Regions from separate parts of the Halobacillus sp. ABD4_316 genome, predicted to be linked through region 2. Evidence: predicted binding sites of a transcription regulator. Region 2 holds the regulator's gene; each other region holds the start of a gene.
What was found. The regulator Rex, encoded in region 2, represses fermentation and respiration genes when NADH is low (regulators of the CRP and FNR family bind a similar motif). The targets are predictions, from matches to a motif close to TTGTGAAATATTTCACAA.

Region 1 (3,152 bases), on a different contig from region 2:
GCAAGCCTCCATCATTGAACAGGGCTTTAAATGCAGGAAGACTCCAGATCGTAATGACGGCCGTTAAGATGTAGAACGGAGACCAGGCTTTAACTATTTCCTTCAGGCTGTACGTTTCGCCGGTCTGAACAGCGGGAGCATCCGCTTCTCTGTGGATCGTTTTTGGCTGCCATTTTCTTAAGAACAGCGCAAGACCAGCCATACTTAAGAGCGCAGCAAGGATGTTGGCAAGTTCAGGTCCGAGAAAAAGAATCGTAAACAGCTGGGTACCTGTGTAAATGCCGCTGACGACGAGCAGGGCAGGCAGGGTTTCTTTCACACCTTTCCATCCATTCAGCAAAAAGACGAGCACAAACGGAATGGCAAAGGAGATGGCAGGAAGCAGGTAAGCCAGTGTCCGGGAAAGCTCCATCGTTTCCAGGTTTCCCATCTGGGCACCGACGATGACAGGAATGCCGATCGCTCCGAAGGCACCGGAAGCAGCATTGGCGATCAAGCATAACGCTGCGGCTTTCAACGGGCGGAAGCCTAGTTCCACAAGCAGGGCGGCACTGATGGCAATCGGTACACCGAATCCTGCGGCCCCTTCAAGGAAAGCGTTGAAGCTGAAGCCGATCAGCAGAAGCTGCAGCCGCTGATCCTGGGAGATGTTCGCGATACTGGAACGGATGACCGTGAATTTCCCGGTATGTACAGCAATTTTGTATAACCAGACGGCCATAATGACGATGTAACCGATCGGCCATAGACCGTTCGCTATGCCGTGGAGGGCTGCGGCAAGCGCATTGCCCCATGGCATATCAAACAAGAACACAGCGATACCCAGACTCATGATGAGCGTGAGAAAGGCAGCAAGAATCCCTTTCATACGGAGTCGGGTTAATGCCAAAAAGAAGAAAAAGATGGGGAGAGCGGCTAAAAGCGCGCTCACGCCCAGATTACCAAAAGGATCATACTGTTGGAACCACATGGCAGATCATCTCTTTTCAAAAGAAGTTTAGTTCGTCTGTTTCACATCGAATTGTTCGCTTAGAATATCTTTCAAAACAGTGGCACTGTGATTCAGTTTCCCTTGTTCTTCTTCATTCAGGTTGATTTCCATCACATTACGGATCCCCGTGCGGTTGAGGACAGCTGGAACACCGATATACACGTCATCCACATTGTATTCCCCGTTCAAGTATGCACTGACGGTCATGATGCTGTTTTCGTTGTATAGGATCGCTTTCGTAATGCGGGTCAGACCCATCGCTATGCCGTAATAGGTGGCTCCTTTTTTCTCAATGATCTGATAGGCGGCATCGCGGACATTCACGAAAATTTCGTCGAGATCTTCTTTTGTATAGTTTTCGTGACGTTCGATCAATTCAAGGACTGGAACACCGCCGATGGTCGCGTGGCTCCATACAGGAAGTTCTGTATCGCCGTGTTCGCCGATAATGTTTGCGTGCACGCTGGATGGAGAAACATCGAAGTACTCTCCAAGCAGGTAACGGAACCGGCCGGAATCCAGGATCGTCCCACTTCCAATCACTCGTTCTTTAGGGAGGCCGCTGAATTTCCATGTGGCATAGGTGAGCACATCCACCGGATTGGTGGCCACAAGGAAAATGCCGTCAAATCCGTTGGCCATCACGTCATCTACGATGGATTTGAAAATGACCAGGTTCTTTTTGACGAGGTCGAGACGTGTTTCGCCAGGCTTTTGGTTCGCGCCTGCACAGATGCAGACGATGTCGGCATCACGGCAGTCTTCATACGTTCCATACCATGTTTTCGTCGGATTCGGGGCAAATACTTTTCCGTGGTTCAAATCCATCGCATCGCCCATCGCTTTGTCTTCATTCAGGTCAATGATCACGAATTCCTCGGCTACCGCCTGGTTCAACATCGCAAAAGCGTAGCTGCTTCCGACGGATCCTGCTCCAATTAAAGCGACACGGTTTACATTTTGTTTTGGCATATGAATTCCTCCCTAAAGATAATGAACAAGTTATTGTGAATCATTTCACATTTATATTGTCCAATATTTCCAACATGAAATCAATGAGTTTTGTGAAATAATTCACAATAGGCTTGCCCGGTTTTCATTAAAGCGTTTTCCTGTTCAAAAGTTGGACATATTTGTGTGAGGTCTTGGAGGGAAAGGGAGAGATGTTCCACCCTGCTTCCTATTATAAATGGAAGCAGGGTGGAAAACTATTGAATGGGTGTAAAATGGGCAGATGTGGTCAGTTCGATTTCGTCGCCTTCCAACGCCTCAAAGATATATTCGCTCTCATAGAAGCTTCCACTTCCAATCATGATATTGACTTTAGCTCCTTCATTCACAAAGAAGTTGCCGTTCCCATTCGGGGTTACTTTGTAGCGGGCGGCAGGAATGTCTTTCCCTACAGTGAAGAATCCGGCGGAGAGCGTTTTCGGTTCTTCTTTTAATTCAATGATTTTTCCGGTTACGATGGCCAGTTCTTCCTTCTTCGTATCTATTTCCGCTTCAACAGCATCCAATTCACTGTCCTTGGATTTCTTTGATTCTTCCAGCTTCTTGAGATCTGCCTGAAGTGTATCTTTTTCCGCCACCAGAGCTTCAGCCTCACTTAAATCCTTTTCCAATGCCTTGACCTGTTCATTTATTTCCTCTTTTTTTTCGTCGAGGAGCTCAACATCCTTCTCTAAATCCTTCTGGTCGCCTTGTTTTTGGATGAACCTTTTTTCAACTTTTTCTATTTCCATTGTTACTTCTTCGTACTTCAGCTTTTCTTCATTTAAAGAAATGGTACGGGTGTAGGAACCGATGAAAAATGCAGTAAAGAATATCACCAACGCAGCAGCCGTATGGATCCAGAACATTTTCCTCTTGAAAAATACCGGTTTTTGATCTTCTGTCATTCCATCATTCCTCCCAGAGTATCGTAAGACCACTATATAGGCCGAAAGAGGGGAATATGACCATCTCCTTCCTGGAATCTGTGCTAGGATGAATAATAAGAAGAACGACGGAGAGGGGAATGGGAATGCTGATCCCAAGAGAGGTAGCTCAATCGATTGTTCAGGAAACCGAACCGATCATGAACAAAAATATCAACTTTATGGATGAAAAGGCGAAAATCATCGCCAGTCTTGATAAAAAGCGGATCGGTGATTTTCACGAG
Region 2 (3,152 bases):
GTTGAAAATGAGCGCCATGGCGATCGGCAGCATCAAGCCCCCGGCCATTCCTTGAATCGCCCGGGAGATGATCACCATACTGAGCGTGGAGGAAAAGAATCCGGATAACGACCCAAGGATGAAAATAAACAAACCGGTCAGGTAGACTTTCTTTTTCCCGAACCGGTCTCCGAAATAGCCCGTCAGCGGCATCGTCATCCCCATGGCGACCATGAAGATCGTTAAAATCCACCCGACGGCTACGGCGTTGGAATCAAAGATTTCAATGAACCGCGGTAAAATCGGGTTCAGCATACTATTATTTAAGATGACGGTAAACGTTCCAAACAAAACCGATATGACGACAAGCCATTTATTCGGCAGTTTACTCATAGATGTCCCTCACTTTCTGTCGATTCGTACACTATTATCTACTATACCACCTCGCAGCCGGATTAACCCTTCCATCGGCCGTTCCAGTTTGTTTTTCATCAAATGAGCGGTGTAAGCGTTCCCTTATGTTTCCAGTCTTTAACCCCTGGGTACCATACAACCAGACGAATAAAGGAGGAAGATCATATGGGACGTTTAAACAATAAAACGGCAGTCGTTACAGGAGCCGCGACAGGAATCGGGAAAGCTACCGTGAAGCTTTTTGCCCAGGAGGGCGCCCGCGTCATCTGTGCTGACGTCGATGAAGAGGATGTCCGCAAAACTGTGGAGGAAATCAACATCCATGGCGGGCAGGCGGAATCCTACGCCCTGGATGTATCCGAGCAGGAAAGTGTCCGCGTCTTTGCCAATTATGTAGAGGAAACGTACGGAACGATTGATGTGCTGTTCAACAACGCCGGTGTCGATGAAGAAGGCGGCAAGGTGCACGAATATCCGGTCGATTTGTTCGACCAGATCATTTCTGTCGACCTCCGCGGCACCTTTTTAGTCAGTAAATATCTACTTCCGCTTATGTTCGAAAATGGTGGCTCGATCATCAATACATCATCCATGTCGGGACAGGCGGCTGACCTGGATCGTTCCGGCTACAACGCAGCCAAGGGCGGAATCACCAATTTCACCCGGGCCATGGCGATTGATTACGCACGTCAGGGCATCCGCGTGAATGCCGTATCCCCCGGAACGATTGAAACGCCGCTCGTTGATGAACTTGCCGGTACGAAAAAAGAAGAGGAAGGTCGTGAGTTCCGGGAGGCGCAGAAATGGGTGACACCGATGGGCCGGTTAGGAAAGCCGGAGGAAATCGCCTCCGCCGCCCTTTTCCTCGCTTCTGAGGAAAGCTCGTTCATTACCGGTGAGGATCTTACTGTGGACGGCGGACTGACCGCCTACACGTGGCCGGGTAAAATGCTGATGGACAACAGCTGGAAAGAAACGACGAAGTAATAAAAAAGACTTAGAGCAGACGACGCTCTAAGTCTTTTTTATGCTTCATCCAGCGGCTCATCCTCCATCAGCGGATAATGCTTCAGGAAGTAAACGAGTGCCTGCAGTTCAATCGCAAGGTCGATATGATGCACCCGCACGCGCGATGGAACGCTGATCCGCGCCGGCGTGAAATTGAGAATTCCGCTCACACCCGCTTCTACAAGGCGTTCGGCAATGCCCTGGGCGGCAGATGCCGGTACTGTTAAGATGGCCACCTCAAGGTCACCGAGCTGGTTTTCCAAGTCGTCGATGTGGTGCACTTCGACACCGCCGACTTCCGTACCGACCCGCTCTTCGTTGGCATCAAAAGCCATTTCGATTTTCGTATTGTTGTTTTTCGTAAAATTATAATTCAGAAAAGCCGTTCCCAGATTCCCTACACCAATCAGGGCGACCTTCGTCGTTTCATCCTGATCGAGCGTCTTTCTGAAGAAGGACAGCAGGTATTCCACGTTGTAGCCGTAGCCCTTCTTCCCGAGTGCTCCGAAGTAGGAAAAGTCCCGGCGGATCGTAGCGGAGTCGACTTTCACCGCCTCACTCAGCTCTTTCGATGATACACGCAGCTTTCCCTGACTGTGCAGGTTATTCAAGAAGCGGTAATACAGCGGCAGCCGCTTGGCTGTCGCCTGTGGAATTTTTGCTTGTTCCATATCCATGGCTCCGACCTCCTTTACCGATCCGTTCGTTTATAGTCGCCATTTTTGCCACCGGTCTTCTCCGACAAATACGTCGGTCCGATGACCATCCCTTTATCAACGGCTTTACACATGTCATAAACTGTAAGAGCAGCAGCAGATGCAGCCGTGAGCGCTTCCATTTCCACACCCGTGCTTCCCTTCGTCCTGGCGGAAACCTCGATGATCAAACGCGGTTTCTCTCCATCAAGCTCCCAGTCAAAGGAGATATCGACACCCTTCAACGGCAGAGGGTGACACATCGGAATCCAGTCCGGGGTTTTTTTGGCTGCCATGATCCCGGCTACCTGGGCTACAGACAGAACGTCCCCTTTTTCCATCGTCCGCTCTGTAATTTTATGATAAATCTCTTTGTTCACTTCTACACTTGTGAAGGCGACCGCTGTCCTTACGGTATCTTCCTTGCCGGATATATCCACCATCCGGGCACGGCCCTCTTCATTGAAATGACTAAATTCCGCCATTGGCACGTTCCCCTTTTTCTACATGGTTCTGATTGAAACACTACTCTTATTCTACCAAAAAATCAATCCGGAGTCGTCAACGATCGCTTTTCACACGGGGCATTCTGTTGCTAGCAGGTATCCGTATAAGATACACTTAGTTCATCGAGGTGAAACGACATGATTCTCATGCAGCTGAATCAACTGACGAAGCGTTTCGGCGCCGAGTTGATTTTAACGAATATTAAATTGGAAGTACAAAAGAATGACCGGCTTGCCATCGTCGGCCGGAACGGGGCAGGAAAATCGACCCTGTTGAAGATTATGGCCGGAGAGATGAGCTACGATTCCGGAGATATGTTCAAACCGAAAGATGCATCGGTCGGATACCTGGAGCAGCATACAGGTCTGCAGTCCGAAAAGTCGATCTGGGACGAGATGGAGCAGGTTTTTGACCACTTGAAATCACTGGAGAAAGAACTCCGTTCCATGGAAGTGCAGATGGCCGATCCCGCCCTGGTGGAAGATCAGACCCGCTATCAGCAGCTGCTGAAGGACTACGACCGGAAGCAGGAGCAGTTCAAGACCGCCG
Region 3 (3,152 bases), on a different contig from region 2:
GCTCATGACTGTCCCTCCCTGCTGGCTGCGGCTGTATTCGGAAAGCGGTGCTCCAGTTCAAGCTCGGCAGGCTTGCCTTTGAATATTTTGCGTAACGTAAGCAGACATCCAACACCGAGCACAAGGTAGACGGCAGCAAACAGCGCAAACATCCAGCCGATGTACGGAGATGTCGTCGAACCTTCCGCAACAGTCATAAAGCCTCTCAAAATCCACGGCTGTCTTCCGACTTCGGCATAAATCCAGCCAAACTCAATCGCGAGCATCGTCAAAGGACCAGCCGCTGCTACTCCCCACAAGAGAATAGGATGGAACGGGTTTCCTTTCTTCCATTTCCAGAGCACAAGGAACAGCAGGGAAATCCCCAGGGTGTAAAAGCCGATCGATACCATCAGATCGAACATATAGTGGATCCATAAGGGAGGCCGCTCGTTCTCAGGTGTTTCCTCGAGCCCTTCCACTTCTGCATTAAAATCGCCGTGAGCGAGGAAACTTAAAGCATTGGGAATCCTGATCGCGTTTTCGACTTCATTGTTCTCATTCAGCGTACCGAATACAACAAGGTCAGCGCCTTCTTCGGATTCAAAGTGCCATTCCCCGGCAGCGAGCTTCTCGGGTTGATGCTCAGCCAGAAACTTCGCCGATAAATCACCGGCAAGCGCTGTAAGCATAGCAAAGATAAAAGTGGCAGTCATTGTAAGTTTTAATGCTTTTTTGTGATAGAGGGATCCTTTTTTTATCAAAATGATGAAAGCAGCAATCCCTGCAAGCACCGCTGCAGCGGTTAAATAAGAGGAAGATATGACGTGAAAGACCTTCGTCGGTGTCGCAGGATTGAACATCGCAGCAAGTGGATCCACCGATGTAAAACGGCCCTCTTCCAGCTCAAAACCCTGGGGCGTGTTCATAAACGAATTCACCGTTGTAATAAAGAAGGCGGACATCGTGCCTCCAATGACCACAGGAATGGATAACAGCCAGTGGTAGATCGGCTTCTTGAACCGGTCCCACGTATATAAGTAGATCCCTAGGAAAATCGCCTCAAAGAAGAAGGCGAAGGTTTCCATGAATAACGGCAGAGCAATCACGTTCCCCGCAAGCCTCATGAAGCTCGGCCAGATGAGTGACAGCTGCAGACCGATCGCCGTCCCTGTCACAACTCCGACAGCGACCGTAATCGTATACCCTCTCGTCCAGCGCCTGGCGAGCAGAGTGTAATGCGGATCCTTCCGCTTGATTCCGATGAATTCCGCAATGGACACGAGGACGGGGACCCCGACTCCCAGTGTTGCGAAAATGGCGTGAAATAGTAATGTCATCGCAGTGAGCGCACGACTCACTTCGACGGTTTCGAATCCAAACATCTTAATTCGTTCCCTCCTACCCAGGAATAATCTCAAAATCTGTTCTGGGATTAGTATAAAACGTAAAACACCGTTGTGGTATTCAAGATGATGACTATTTTGTGACAAACTTCACAAAGTCTTTTCGATTCTTATCGTACCGCACACCATCCGTCCTGTCGACCTATCTGCCTGTTCCCCTCCTCCGTTCTTTTCTAACGTTGTTCAAAAGAAAAAACCCTGTAGAATTTTTCTACAGGGTGATTTATTATATGGCATCCAGCATTTGGAACTGGGCTTTTACAAGTTCATAATATTCACCGTGCTGATCCATAAGTTCATCATGAGATCCCTGCTCAAGAATCTTTCCATGCTCGAGCACGAAAATGTTGTCGGCTTCACGTATCGTTGATAAGCGGTGGGCGATCATAATGGCTGTTCTCCCTTTCAGGAGCTTCTTCAAAGCCTGTTGAATCTTCAATTCGGTTTCTGTATCTATACTCGCTGTTGCTTCATCCAGAATGAGAATTCTCGGATTGGCAAGCAGGGCCCGGGCAAAGGAGAGAAGCTGCCGTTCTCCGGCTGAAAGAATATTCCCCCGCTCCTCTACTTCGGTTTCGTAGCCGTTGTTCAAGCGCTGGATAAAACCATCCGCTCCTACCACTTCTGCCGCTTCTTTCACCTCTTCATCCGTAGCACCCGGACGCCCGAAGCGGATATTTTCCATAATCGTTCCCGAAAAAATGAACGTGTCCTGAAGAACGACACTGATCTGCTGTCTGATACTATCAATGGAAGCATCCTTCAAATCCACCCCATCGATTTTGACGGCACCTTTGGTTGGGTCGTAAAAACGGCTGATCAAGTTGGCAATCGTAGATTTCCCTGATCCCGTATGTCCAACAAGGGCCACCGTTTCTCCTTGTTTCATCTCAAGGTTGATATCATGAAGAGCTATCCGCTTGGAATCGTAGGCAAACTGAACATGGTCGAATTCGATGTGACCTTTCATATCCTTCAGTTCCACGGCATTTTTCTTCTCCTCGACATTTGGTTCTTCATCCAGGAATTCAAAGATCCGTTCAGAGGCTGCCATCGCCATAAGAAGCTGGTTGTACATCATCCCCAGTCTGGATATAGGTTCCCAGAACATCCCAAGGAAGAAGGCGAACGATACAAACGTTCCGACCTGGATATCTCCCTGAAGAATCAACCAGGCCCCAAATGAAACGAGGATGACTGTACCGATGGCATTGCTCATTTCGACAAACGGACGAAACATCGCGCTTTTTTTCGTCGCTTCCTTCCATGCGAGAAAGTTATCCGTGTTCACCCCGTCAAAGTATTCGGTATTTTCCTTCTCCTGTGTAAAGGACTGGGTAATCCGAATGCCCTGCAGACTTTCATTCAAGTGGGAATTCAGCCTGGACTGCTGGATTCGTACCTGCTGCCAGGAGCGTCGGATATTCCGGCGCAGCTTCGTGGAAATATAGAACATCAGCGGCATGATCACGAGAATCGCCAGGGCAAGCTTCGGATCGAGTGCCAGCAGAATAGCGATGATCCCAGTTAAGAGAACAATATCCATCAGAAGGTTGATGATCCCGTTTGTAAACAGTTCCTGAAGCGAGTTGATATCATTCATAATCCGCACGAGAATGGAACCGGCAGATCTTGAATCAAAAAACTTGTGCGACAGCCTTTGGACATGGGAAAACAAATGCTGTCGGAGATCATAAATCACGTTCTGCCCCAGAATGTTGACATACTTAATCCTCAAGGCGTTGGCGATGTAGCTGAGAACATACA
Region 4 (3,152 bases), on a different contig from region 2:
TGCGCTGCTTCTCCCCGCCGGATAAACCTCTTCCGCCCTCACCGATTGATGTATCCAATCCATCCTCCAACGTCTCAAGCAGCTGGGAAAGGCCGGCCTTCTCCGCTGCACGGGCCGTTTCTTCCCTGGAGGCGCCGGGAACTCCAATCGCCATATTCTCTGCAATCGTACCCGAAAAAAGATACGGGTGCTGGGAGATGTAGCTGACACCGTTGAACCAGTCCGCTTCCTTGTACGAATAAAGCGGACGTCCGTTCACGTCTACATCACCAGATGAAGGAGCAAGCAGTCCCGAAAAAATATTGAGCAGGGTTGTCTTGCCTGATCCACTCTTTCCGACCACCGCCAGTTGACTCCCTGCTGGAATGTCCACCGATACCGGATCAAGAGCGAATCCTTCCTCATACTGAAACTGAACAGCGCGGAGAGACAAGGCCGGAGGCTGTTCATACGTGAGCCCCTGATCTCCCCATACCAACGAATGGTCCTCTTCGTTCAACGTCTCCTCCAGCTGCTTGGAGGCCCCGGAAGCTCCACGTCCCGTATGGAACGCACTGCCGAACTCCTTCAGTGTCAAGTAAAACTCCGGTGCAAGAATCAAAATGAAAAAAGCGGTGAAAAAAGAGACACTTTCATACACAACAAGGCGGATGGCAATCTCAAGAGCAATCAGGCCAATACTGAGCATGGAGATGAACTCAAGCATGAGGGAGGACACAAAGGCCACCTTCAGCACTTCCATCGTAGCCGTTTTAAATCCGAGACTGCTCGATTCTATTTCCTCCTGCTGGCGATGACTGCGGTTGAAAAGCTTCAACGTAACAAGTCCTTGAAGGGTATCCAGAAACTGTCCGGAAAAAGCCGAAAGCTTCTCCATCTGGTCTTCCGATTTCTTCTTCGTCATCACACCGATGATCGCCATGAACATCGGAATGAAAGGAGCTGTGATTACCATGATCAGCCCGGAATAAAGATGGGCGGAAAACACAACGGCCAAAATCATCACAGGGATAATGAGGGTCTGTATCATTTGTGGAATATAGCGGCTGAAATAGCCGTCCAGTTCATCCACGGAATCCATGAGTACACTCACCTTTTGTCCGGACCGCCCGGTCACCGATGTGGAGATCGACTGCCTGGACATTTTTTCAATCAAACGATGCCGGTAATGCTCTTTAGCTCTCGAAGCAAGACGGATGCCCGTTTTTCCATTGAGCCATGTGAAGAGAGTACGTCCAGCCAACACGAGAAACAGCCCGGCAAACAAAGGCAGAACATCCTGGAGGCTTTGCTGACCAAGAAAAATCCGATCCACAATCGCAACGAAATAATAGGATTGACCGATGACACTGGCTCCGATGAGAAGAGACGTGAGGATTAACAGCGTCATCCCTTTTCGATCAGCAAAAGCAAAGCGGCTGAGATGCTTCATAATCTATAGAAAACTCCTTACACGTATTTTTTGTGAAGTTTTTCACATTACTTTTATTATAAAGGAAAGACACCCTTTTTTCTAAAGAGAAGCCTGAGGATTCTATGACAATTCTTTAACATCGTCCCCTTTTCTGCCGCCAGTCATACAATCTCAACGGATAACTTACCCCGGTCGCTTATCGTCGCAAACACCTTATCAAACCTGTGATGAGGATTAGTATGCCGAAAACCTTTCAGGAGGTTAATGGAAATAACCTTTACTTTTTATTTTATAAATAATATGATAGTAAAAAATTTATAAAAGGAGGAAAAATCAGTTGGATAACTTTGATTACAAAATATTGAAAGCACTAATTGATAATGGAAGGGTTACTTGGGCTGAATTAGCTTCCCAAACTGGATTATCTGCTCCATCTATTGCAGACCGTGTTAATCGTTTGTTAAACAATGAAGTAATAAAAGAACTTGGCGCAATGGTAAATGGGGAAAGTGTAGGAACAGAATGTACAGCATTTGTGGCAGTTTCATTAGAAAAACCAACATTCAGGAAAGATTTCTTAAGGCTTGTCAAGGATTTGGAAGAAGTGCAGGAATGTCATCATATTGCCGGGGAAGATGATTATTTATTGAAAATTCGTTGCCAAAATACAAAGGATTTGGACCGAGTAATAAGTTATGAAATTAAAAACCTTGCAGGTGTACGGAGGACAAAAACAACAATTGTGATGGATACAACAAAAGAAACTTTGCGGGTCCCCTTACAAAAAGCAAAATTTAATAAATCAGGTGAACAGTAATGTTCGGGGAACTATTACTAAAAGGACTGTTCATTGGAATTAGTATTGCTGCTCCAGTTGGACCAATTGGGGTGTTATGTATCCGCAGAACTCTTGAACATGGTAAGTTAACTGGATTTGTATCTGGATTAGGGGCTGCAACAGCAGATGGAATATATGGAATAATTGCTGGTCTCGGTTTAACATTTATAACAAACTTTTTAATTGGTCAACAATTGTGGCTTCATCTTATTGGCGGTATATTCTTATGTTATTTAGGAGTGAAAATATTTATTTCAAAACCTTCAAATAGATCAGCTGAAGCCAAAGGTAACCAACCGTTTTCAGCTTTCATATCTACTTTCTTTTTAACTATTACTAATCCAGTTACAATTTTATCATTTATCGCCATTATCTCAGGCCTAGGAATTACAACTAACAATGCAACGGCACCTGGCTTAATTTTAGTCGCAGGGATTTTTATAGGTTCATCATTATGGTGGTTATTATTAAGTAGCCTTGCAGGAACATTAGGCAATCGACTAGAGAATGATTATTTGAGCCTGATTAATCGCATTTCTGGAATTATATTATCGTCGTTTGGAGTATATAGTTTAGTTACTGGACTTGTTGGTTAGAGATTGATCTCATAATATTATTGGGGTGTTGTCCATATATTTAATGTTTCACTGGTTCATTGATCTTCTTATGGATCAAGAAAAGATATGAGGGGTGCTTACATGGTCTATATACCTTCAATTTGTTCTTTGTAGTTATTCCAAGCTTCATCATATACTAATGTAGGCGTGAAAATATCTATGATTCCTTGCTTAACTCTAAAGTCAAAAGACTATAGTTTTCTTAAAAAAATGGATCAATAAATGATGTTTGAATCTAAATAAACGTTCAAAGCTTTTCACCCTTTATGATTCTTGCTTGTTA

Region 1: the regulator Rex is predicted to act here: its motif matches at 2,054-2,071, upstream of ACXAJH_RS10520 (L-lactate dehydrogenase).
Region 3: the regulator Rex is predicted to act here: its motif matches at 1,464-1,481, upstream of ACXAJH_RS01400 (cytochrome ubiquinol oxidase subunit I).
Region 4: the regulator Rex is predicted to act here: its motif matches at 1,463-1,480, upstream of cydD (thiol reductant ABC exporter subunit CydD).

Annotation. Positions count from the first base shown of each region.
Region 1 is NZ_JBSWZA010000002.1:711,187-714,338, forward strand. It holds gene ACXAJH_RS10515 (L-lactate permease) at 1-970, opposite strand, end outside; gene ACXAJH_RS10520 (L-lactate dehydrogenase) at 998-1,963, opposite strand; gene ACXAJH_RS10525 (hypothetical protein) at 2,200-2,889, opposite strand; gene ACXAJH_RS10530 (CdaR family transcriptional regulator) at 3,015-3,152, shown strand, end outside.
Region 2 is NZ_JBSWZA010000012.1:5,968-9,119, reverse strand. It holds gene ACXAJH_RS20110 (MDR family MFS transporter) at 1-372, opposite strand, end outside; gene ACXAJH_RS20105 (SDR family oxidoreductase) at 559-1,380, shown strand; gene ACXAJH_RS20100 (redox-sensing transcriptional repressor Rex) at 1,419-2,078, opposite strand; gene moaC (cyclic pyranopterin monophosphate synthase MoaC) at 2,093-2,581, opposite strand; gene ACXAJH_RS20090 (ABC-F family ATP-binding cassette domain-containing protein) at 2,741-3,152, shown strand, end outside.
Region 3 is NZ_JBSWZA010000001.1:239,469-242,620, reverse strand. It holds gene ACXAJH_RS01405 (cytochrome d ubiquinol oxidase subunit II) at 1-6, opposite strand, end outside; gene ACXAJH_RS01400 (cytochrome ubiquinol oxidase subunit I) at 3-1,364, opposite strand; gene ACXAJH_RS01395 (ABC transporter ATP-binding protein) at 1,612-3,152, opposite strand, start outside.
Region 4 is NZ_JBSWZA010000007.1:70,070-73,221, forward strand. It holds gene cydD (thiol reductant ABC exporter subunit CydD) at 1-1,432, opposite strand, end outside; gene ACXAJH_RS18820 (Lrp/AsnC family transcriptional regulator) at 1,752-2,231, shown strand; gene ACXAJH_RS18825 (LysE family translocator) at 2,231-2,848, shown strand.